Regions from separate parts of the Vibrio sp. 378 genome, predicted to be linked through region 2. Evidence: riboswitches for the same ligand, from Rfam matches in the RefSeq annotation. Region 2 holds a riboswitch; the other holds the start of a gene.
What was found. Region 2 has a riboswitch for lysine ahead of tet(35) (tetracycline efflux Na+/H+ antiporter family transporter Tet(35)). Riboswitches for the same ligand answer to the same signal wherever they lie in the genome.

Region 1: linked by a shared signal. The riboswitch ahead of lysC (lysine-sensitive aspartokinase 3) and the one ahead of tet(35) (tetracycline efflux Na+/H+ antiporter family transporter Tet(35)) in region 2 are both predicted to bind lysine.

The regions. Positions count from the first base shown of each region.
Region 1 covers NZ_JAWOUO010000014.1:5,722-9,937, reverse strand. Annotated here, with positions in the region: gene R7Q48_RS19890 (PglL family O-oligosaccharyltransferase) at 1-630, shown strand, start outside; gene R7Q48_RS19885 (pyridoxal-phosphate-dependent aminotransferase family protein) at 691-1,812, opposite strand; lysine riboswitch at 2,033-2,211, shown strand; gene lysC (lysine-sensitive aspartokinase 3) at 2,313-3,665, shown strand; gene metH (methionine synthase) at 3,752-4,216, opposite strand, start outside.
Region 2 covers NZ_JAWOUO010000004.1:190,623-194,838, reverse strand. Annotated here, with positions in the region: gene tet(35) (tetracycline efflux Na+/H+ antiporter family transporter Tet(35)) at 184-1,785, opposite strand; lysine riboswitch at 1,895-2,077, opposite strand; gene R7Q48_RS09655 (H-NS family nucleoid-associated regulatory protein) at 2,660-3,067, shown strand; gene R7Q48_RS09650 (inosine/guanosine kinase) at 3,195-4,216, opposite strand, start outside.

The DNA of each region.
Region 1 (4,216 bases), on a different contig from region 2:
CGCGGAACTCGTCTTGCGTTGCTGGCCTTGTTTATACCTATCGTATTGCACTCACAACTGGAATACCCTTTCTACCACTCTCTCGTGCATTGGTTGATCTTCGTTATCCTACTGTACTGGGTCGATCAGCGCGTCTCTCGTTATCGACAAGTCGGCTTTAGTAATGTGACCAAAAGCTTGCTGCGTGTTTTTAGTTTGGTACTTCCCGTTGCGTTTACGTTTTACATGGTAAGCGCATTACATACGAACTATGTATTGACGAAGTTTGAGACCACTAGACCAACTAACCCTGATATTCTGAATCAAGTCAGTAACCCTGTGGTTTGGAAAGACAGGTTTGATTGGGATGTCTATAGCACGTTTTTAAACCTTGGGCTGTACCAACAAGACGCAACCTTGATTCAGCCTTATATCGATTGGTCGCTAAAAATCATCAAAGATAAGCCTCGTCCTGCATTTTATAATAATTTGATTTTGGCCTACCAAGGCTTAGATGACTCAAGTAAAGCGGAGCAAATTAGAGCTGAAGCGCAGTTTTTGTTCCCGAAGATTGATTTCAGTGACGTCAATTACCAACCACCTTCTCAAGCAATCTCTGCCTCACCAGTCCCCACTTCAGGAGCTGAGTAATAAATACAAAAAAAGCGAAGGGATGACCTTCGCTTTTCTTTATCTCATTGCTGTATGATTTTATTCAGTGAGTGACTCTTCTAACGCTTTTAAGCACAGCGCAACGTTTTCAGATCGAGCGCCGTAACCCATTAAGCCAATACGCCACGCTTTACCAGCTAATGCCCCAAGGCCTGCACCAATTTCTAGGTTATAGGTTTCTAGCAAGTGAGCACGAACTTTTGCTTCATCAATTCCTTCAGGCACGTAAATCGCATTTAATTGTGGCAACCGATGGGCTTCGTCCACAACAAATTCAAAGCCTAACTTTTGTAAGCCATTTTTGAGTTTTTCATGCATCAGTTGGTGACGAGCCCAAGCGTTTTCTAATCCTTCATTTTTCAGTATCAATAAAGCTTCATGAAGCGCATACAAGCTATTAACTGGCGCCGTATGATGGTAACTACGCTTGCCTTCTCCACTCCAATACCCCAAAACTAAACTCTGATCGAGGAACCAACTCTGTACTGGTGTTGTTCTTGCTTGAATCTTTTCAATCGCGGCAGTAGAAAACGTCACTGGTGAGAGCCCAGGTACACATGACAAACATTTTTGACTACCAGAGTAAACCGCATCCAGTTGCCATTCATCCACTTTTAACGGCACACCACCAAGTGACGTCACCGCATCAACAATAGATAATGCATTATGCTGTTTCGCCAGCTTCCCCAATGCTTGAGCATCACTGACTGCACCAGTTGAGGTTTCCGCATGCACAAAAGCAAGAATTTTTGTATCTGGGTGCTGTTCGAGTGCTTGCTCGACTTTATCAATGGAAACAGGCGTCCCCCATTCATCATCGACGATAACAACTTCGCCACCAGCACGGACGACATTTTCGCGCATGCGTTCACCAAATACACCATTACGACAGACGATCACTTTATCGCCTTTCTCGATCAAGTTTACAAAGCAGGTTTCCATCCCTGCACTACCTGGCGCTGAAACCGCAATAGTGAATTCATTGTCAGTTTGAAAGGCATACTTCAATAGCTGCTTGAGCTCATCCATCATACCGATAAACAGAGGATCAAGGTGACCTACAGTAGGACGGCTTAGTGCTTGTAACACTTGAGGATAAATATCAGAAGGACCAGGTCCCATTAAAATACGGTGAGGCGGAATAAAGCTTTGGATCGACATGTCAGCTCCTTGATTATCTTTTATCCTGAGCATTCTAAAAGTTCTATTCAATAACATGGCTCAGGTGTAGGGTTCTTCACCCTAATAGATTTTTCCTCTATCAGCAATTAGCCGTAAGTATGGAGGTCAAACCAGTGTCACAAAATCGTTAATAAAAAACACCATAAAGGTTGAAATATTGATTGACATTAAGGCCTCAAAACCGTTCAATGTTTGAGCTTTATGTAGAAGAGGAGCGCTACCCAGGTAGATGATTTGTGGAACCGCAATTCCAACACCAATCATTGAGGGGGAGTAGTGCCGAGGTAAGTCAAAGTTGCAGGATTTGACTTGTCGGTTGAATTGGGCTGAATCCCATCAACTGTCATCAGCGCAGTCTGATGAAGGGCTTCTGAGGGTAAATTTTTCAAATAGCATTCTAAATACCTCTCTTTTTGCTCTGTTCCTTTTCTCACTAAACATTGGATGTACAATTTTTTAGGAAGTCGTGGGAGAACGCAGTGAGCGCATTTAACGTAGCTAAATTCGGTGGAACCAGTGTTGCCAACTTTGAGGCAATGAGTCGTTGCGCCACCATTATCGAAAACAATCCAAATACTCGCCTGGTCGTGAGCAGCGCTTGCTCTGGCGTCACCAACCTATTGGTAGAACTCGCCAACGGCGTTCAGGATCAAACGCACCGTACTGAGCTGCTGCAAAATCTGGCCAACATTCATGACGCCATTTTAACTCAGCTCGAAGACAGCACGAAAACTGCTGCCGAGGTGTATGGCATATTAGATACCGTAACCAGCCTGGCCGAGGCTGCATCTATCCAAGCTAGTGCGAAGTTAACCGATCATTTAGTCGCATGTGGTGAACTCATGTCGACGCACATTCTAACTCAGTTAATGTGTGAGCGAGGCATTCAAGCAGTGCGCTTTGATATCCGCGATGTGCTGCGTACTGATGACAACTTTGGTCGCGCGGAGCCAAACATTGAAGCAATTTCGACGCTTGCGCAAGATAAACTCGTACCACTTTGCCAACAATCCGTTGTTGTTACTCAAGGCTTCATAGGATCTGACGAAGCCGGTAATACAACAACATTAGGTCGAGGGGGCAGCGATTACAGCGCCGCCTTAATTGCTGAGAGCGTTAAAGCGGCAGGGCTAGAAATCTGGACTGATGTTCCGGGTATCTACACAACAGACCCGCGAATTGCACCAAAAGCCTCACCAATTCCCGAGATCAGCTTTAGTGAAGCTTCAGAAATGGCTAACTTTGGCGCTAAAATCCTTCACCCTTCTACGCTAGTACCTGCATTGCGCCACGACATTCCGGTATTTGTGGGGTCATCGAAAGAGCCTGAAAAAGGGGGAACTTGGATTCGCCACCAAGTCGAAAGCTCACCGTTATTCCGTGCGCTAGCTTTGCGTTGTAACCAAACCATGGTAACGCTACGCAGCGCCAATATGTTCCACGCATACGGCTTCTTAGCAAAGGTCTTTGAGATCCTTGCAAAGCATAAGATATCTGTCGATTTGATCACAACATCTGAAATCAGTGTATCGTTAACACTTGATCAAACCGATACATCCGGCGGCGCGCCGCAGCTGCCGCAAGCTGTACGAGAAGAGTTAGAAGAGTTATGTAAGGTAGAAGTTGAACGTGACCTATGCCTCGTTGCCCTAATTGGTAACAACATGAGTGAGAGTAAAGGCTACGCGAAACAGGTTTTTGGCACGCTAGAAGATTTTAACCTACGCATGATTTGTTATGGCGCTAGCCCTCACAACTTATGCTTCTTGCTCCATGAATCAGTATCGAAACAAGCCATACAAAAACTCCACACTGAGTTGTTTGAGAAGTAAGTTCAACTCAATAAAACAAAGGGCTGCGTATCTGCAGCCCTTTGTCGTTTCATTAGTTGTTACATTTGGACGAGGTAAACATCAATTTAACCGTTAATGTTTGGCCCTAACCATTTTTCAGCCTCGATCCTATCCCACCCCTTACGATCGGCGTAACTCTCTAGCTGATCTTCTTGGATCTGTGCGATCGCAAAGTAACGTGAGTCAGGATGAGAGAAATACCAACCAGAGACTGACGCGCCCGGATACATTGCATAGCTGGAGGTTAGAGTCATGCCAATATTCTCTTCCACATTAAGTAGCTCCCAAAGCGGTCCTTTTTCAGTATGCTCAGGGCACGCTGGATAACCTGGTGCAGGGCGAATACCTTGGTATTTTTCACGAATGAGATCATCGTTAGATAAATCTTCATCCGCAGCATAACCCCAAATTTCTTTACGGACACGCTCATGCAAATACTCAGCAAACGCTTCGGCTAGGCGATCCGCCACCGCTTGAATCATAATTGCGTTGTAATCATCTCCCTGTGCTTTGTATTCATCAGCAAGCTC
Region 2 (4,216 bases):
AGAAGAAGATGGATTGCTTTTCCATTACAGCCCATCAAGGAGAGCTCGGTACACAAACAATTCGCTCTTAACACGAGACTTTTATCCCCAAAAACGCGATTGCCCCCCTCACCTAAGTCGCGTTAAAAAAAGCTCCGCTAAATTAGCGGAGCTTCCCTCTGTAACGAATCTATTCAAAACAACTTACGCACTCTGGCAAGACGCTATTTTAGACTTTGAAAGCCATGACAAAATAGCGCAAACGATAACGAATGTTATCGACGCTGCAATGAACGAGAACGCAATTGAAGCAGTCATACCAAGGGCAATAAAGCCGACGCATGAAACAAGCGCGACTGATAATGCATAAGGTAGCTGTGTTGATACGTGATCAATGTGGTTACAACGTGCACCCGTCGATGACAAGATAGTCGTATCTGAGATTGGTGAACAATGGTCACCGAATACCGCACCAGCTAAAACCGCACTCAACATCGGTAGCATTAGCGCTACGTCTGTTGCACCAGCCATGTCTCCGGCGATTGGAAGCATGATGCCGAACGTACCCCATGAAGTACCTGTTGAGAACGCCATCAGGCCAGACAGCAGGAATAAGATAACTGGGAGCCAATGAGGGTTGATATTTCCCTGCGCCATTGTCGAAAGGTAAGTACCAGTCTTCATATCACCGATAACAGAGCCAATGGTCCAGGCAAATACTAAGATTAGAATCGCACCAAACATAGACTTAGCACCAATCCAAAGTGTACGTGCGATCTCAGCCATTGGTAGACCTTGCTTCACAACAGTAAACAGTGCAACTGCTAAGCCAAGCAAGCTACCGTAGATTAGTGATGTACCTACATCTGTATTTTCAAAAGCACCAAGAAGCGCAAACTCCTTACCATCAGCAGCCAATGCTTGGCCACCCGTGTAAAGCATTGAAGCGATAGTCGCGATAATCAGCGTCACGATAGGAAGTATCAAATCTGACACTTTACCCTTTTCACTTTCACGGATATCTAGCTCTTCATTTAGGTCATGCGCTTCTTGCGAGTCATTTTCTTTGTCTTTATCAAAGCCACGACCTTGCGATGCAGAGATCTCATGCTCACGCATTTTACCAATATCAAGACCAAACCACGCAACAGCGAACACCATTAGCAGCGCAAAAACGGCGTAGAAGTTCATTGGGATAAGACGAACATATGCGCCAAGAGCCGAATACTCTGTGATCCCATGTGAGACTAAGATCCCGCCAATAATAGTAATAATGTAAGCACCCCAGCTAGAAGCAGGCATAATTACACACATTGGAGCAGCGGTTGAGTCTAGAATGTACGCAAGCTTAGCGCGAGACACATAAAAGCGATCGGTTACTGGGCGAGAGATCGCACCAACAGCAAGGCTATTAAAGTAATCATCGACAAAAATGAATACGCCTAAAAAGGCGGCAAGAAGTTTGGAGCCGCGTTTACTCTTCACTCGAGATTGTGCCCATTCAGCAAAAGCACGAGTACCGCCAGAAAGCGTTAATAAAGCTGTTGTCATACCTAATAAGATTAGGAAACCAACAATGCTCATGTTCCAAGTGTTAATTCCGCCATCTTCAATAAAGACAGAAGAAACTTGAGAACTGACGTAACCTGCGGTGTCGCTGATAGACCAGCTATTAAGTAGCACCGCACCTAGCACGATACCTACACCCAAGGAAACTAATACACGTCGAGTCAAAATCGCCAAAGTCAAAGCGACAATAGGTGGCAATAATGAAACAGGAGAACTAGAAAAATCTATTAAATTCATGATCTTCAAAAACCAAAGTTTGGCTAGAGATCTACTGCAGACAAGTCACGTAGCATACGATACGTGCTCATGTTGAACTTAGCGACAGGGAAGCGAACACTCCACCCAACCCTACAGTAGCGCTCCATAGTTTAATGTGAATATATACTATGGCAGTGTTGTTCCTTTCAGATACAACCCCAGCAAGTAACTTTGATGAGTTACTTACTTCGGCAATCTTCGCCTTCCACTATTATTCATTGGCATCACCCCAATAATAGCTACTCTTCGAGACCGCGCCTCTACGGCAACAACAAACAATTAACCACTAACTGTACAAATTAACAACAAATTGTCTGCAATATTGCATCAGGTGGCAGCCATTGTACTTATGATGAGAGTCAATGCAACACATCAAACTAAATTAAACAAATAAATAATGACTGAGATAATTTATAAACCTTGCCTACTTCCATAAGTTTTGTGCAACTGAAATCACATCAATCATGTTATTTATGAAACATTATTACTACCTTAGAAATATCATGGTTTATCTTATATCAATAAATTAAGGATATATGACACACCATTAAAGATGGATGCTTCATATTTTTAAGTAATAACTCAAATTTTTTTATAAAAAACCAAGCTGTCGCTCTCTCTATACAATAATGATTGTTGATTTTAGTTCTCATCTAATAATGATTTATTTCGAGTGTAATAATATTAATTGCTTTAAAAAATAGTCAAATTTAAACAAAATCTTGATTTAGCATTTGCACATAAGGAAAAGATAAAGTTAAATATAAGGACTCTTTGTTTATTTATAGATTGGCATTATTTAATCGTAACGATAAAAAGTGCCCAACACATTAACCTTTTAATAGGAATCGTTATGTCAGAGCTGACTAAAACCCTTCTAAATATCCGTAGCCTTCGTGCATTTTCTCGTGAGCTGACTCTAGAACAATTGGAAGAAGCTCTAGATAAACTCACTACTGTCGTAGATGAGCGTCGTGAAGCAGAAGAAGCAGAACGCGCAGCACAAGCAGAGCAAGAAGCTAAGCTTGCAGAGATTGCTGAGAAAATCGCTCAAGACGGTATTGACGTAGAAGCACTTATTACTGCGCTATCTGGCGAAACTAAGACGAAAGGCAAAGCGAAGCGCGCACCTCGCCCTGCTAAATACAAATACACAGATTCAAACGGTAATGAGAAAACTTGGACTGGCCAAGGTCGTACACCTTCGGCGATTCAAGAGCAACTTGATGCAGGTAAATCTCTGGATGAGTTCCTAATCTAGATCCGTGCTATTTTTAAAAGGCTCCCATAGGGAGCCTTTTTTATTTAAACCATTACAAATAAAAAAGCCACATTTCTTAATGTGCCTTTTACTTTAGTTACAGAATAGTTAATTAAACCGCTTCGTATTAACGTTCCCAGTATGCTTCTTCTAGGCTATCTTCTCGCTCAGGAAGTCCGCGCGACAATCGTGGTGAATGTTGCACGAGAACTTCGTAGCTAGCACGGTTTGCGTATTTGCAGACTTGAGAAAAAGAAGAGTAAGTTAAATACTCGTTACTGTGCTTGCTTGAATTAGGCACATTTTCTTTATGGTATTTATTTGCTGCCATATCATGAAGAACAGCAGATAACGCGGCATCACCTGCGCCATTTGTATTCTTAATTTTTTCTGGGCCACCCATATATGGCGAGATATGCGAGTACACTTTTATTGGCGTCTCGCATGAGTCTTTTTTCGCCGGACGACTGAATTCATAACGATTAAATTCAGCAATTGACCCTGGAAGTAATGGCAAAGAAGTTTCGCGCTTCGCGCTATCTTCCGTATACCCAGCCATAAATAGACCTACAGGACCCGCCGTGCACAATACTAGATCAGCCCACTCCAATGTTTTATCAGACGCAGCAAGTGGATCAGATTCCCCCGTCAGAGCTTCTGCTTCATCTTCATTCATCGCAACGACAGAAACGTTATCTCGAATGAATTCTTGCCAATATTTAGGATCATCTTGAATAACAAACTTTGTGCCTAGAGTCAGAACAACAGGCACATCATTCTTTTTCGCGTACTCAATCGCTTTCATTGTTGCTTCCGGCATTGGGTCGCCGTCTTTGCAACGTACTAGATATGACGTCAGTACAAGTGCTGATGCATTTTTAAAGATTTTCTCTGGAATGCTATCAGGATGGAGTTGGTTCATTTGCCCTTCGCTGATAGCAAAAGTACGTTCACCGTCTTCTGTGATAAGAGCAAAACAACGGCCAATTGCACCATCTACACCTTGTAGGTAGTTCAAATCCATGCGGCTTGATGTATTACAAAGATAACGGTAACCGTAGCTGCCAATCTTAATATCCTGGCTCATCACTCCAAGTAGTGTGGAGCGATCATCCGCTAGCACGGAGTAGTTATGTAGCGTGTTACCAA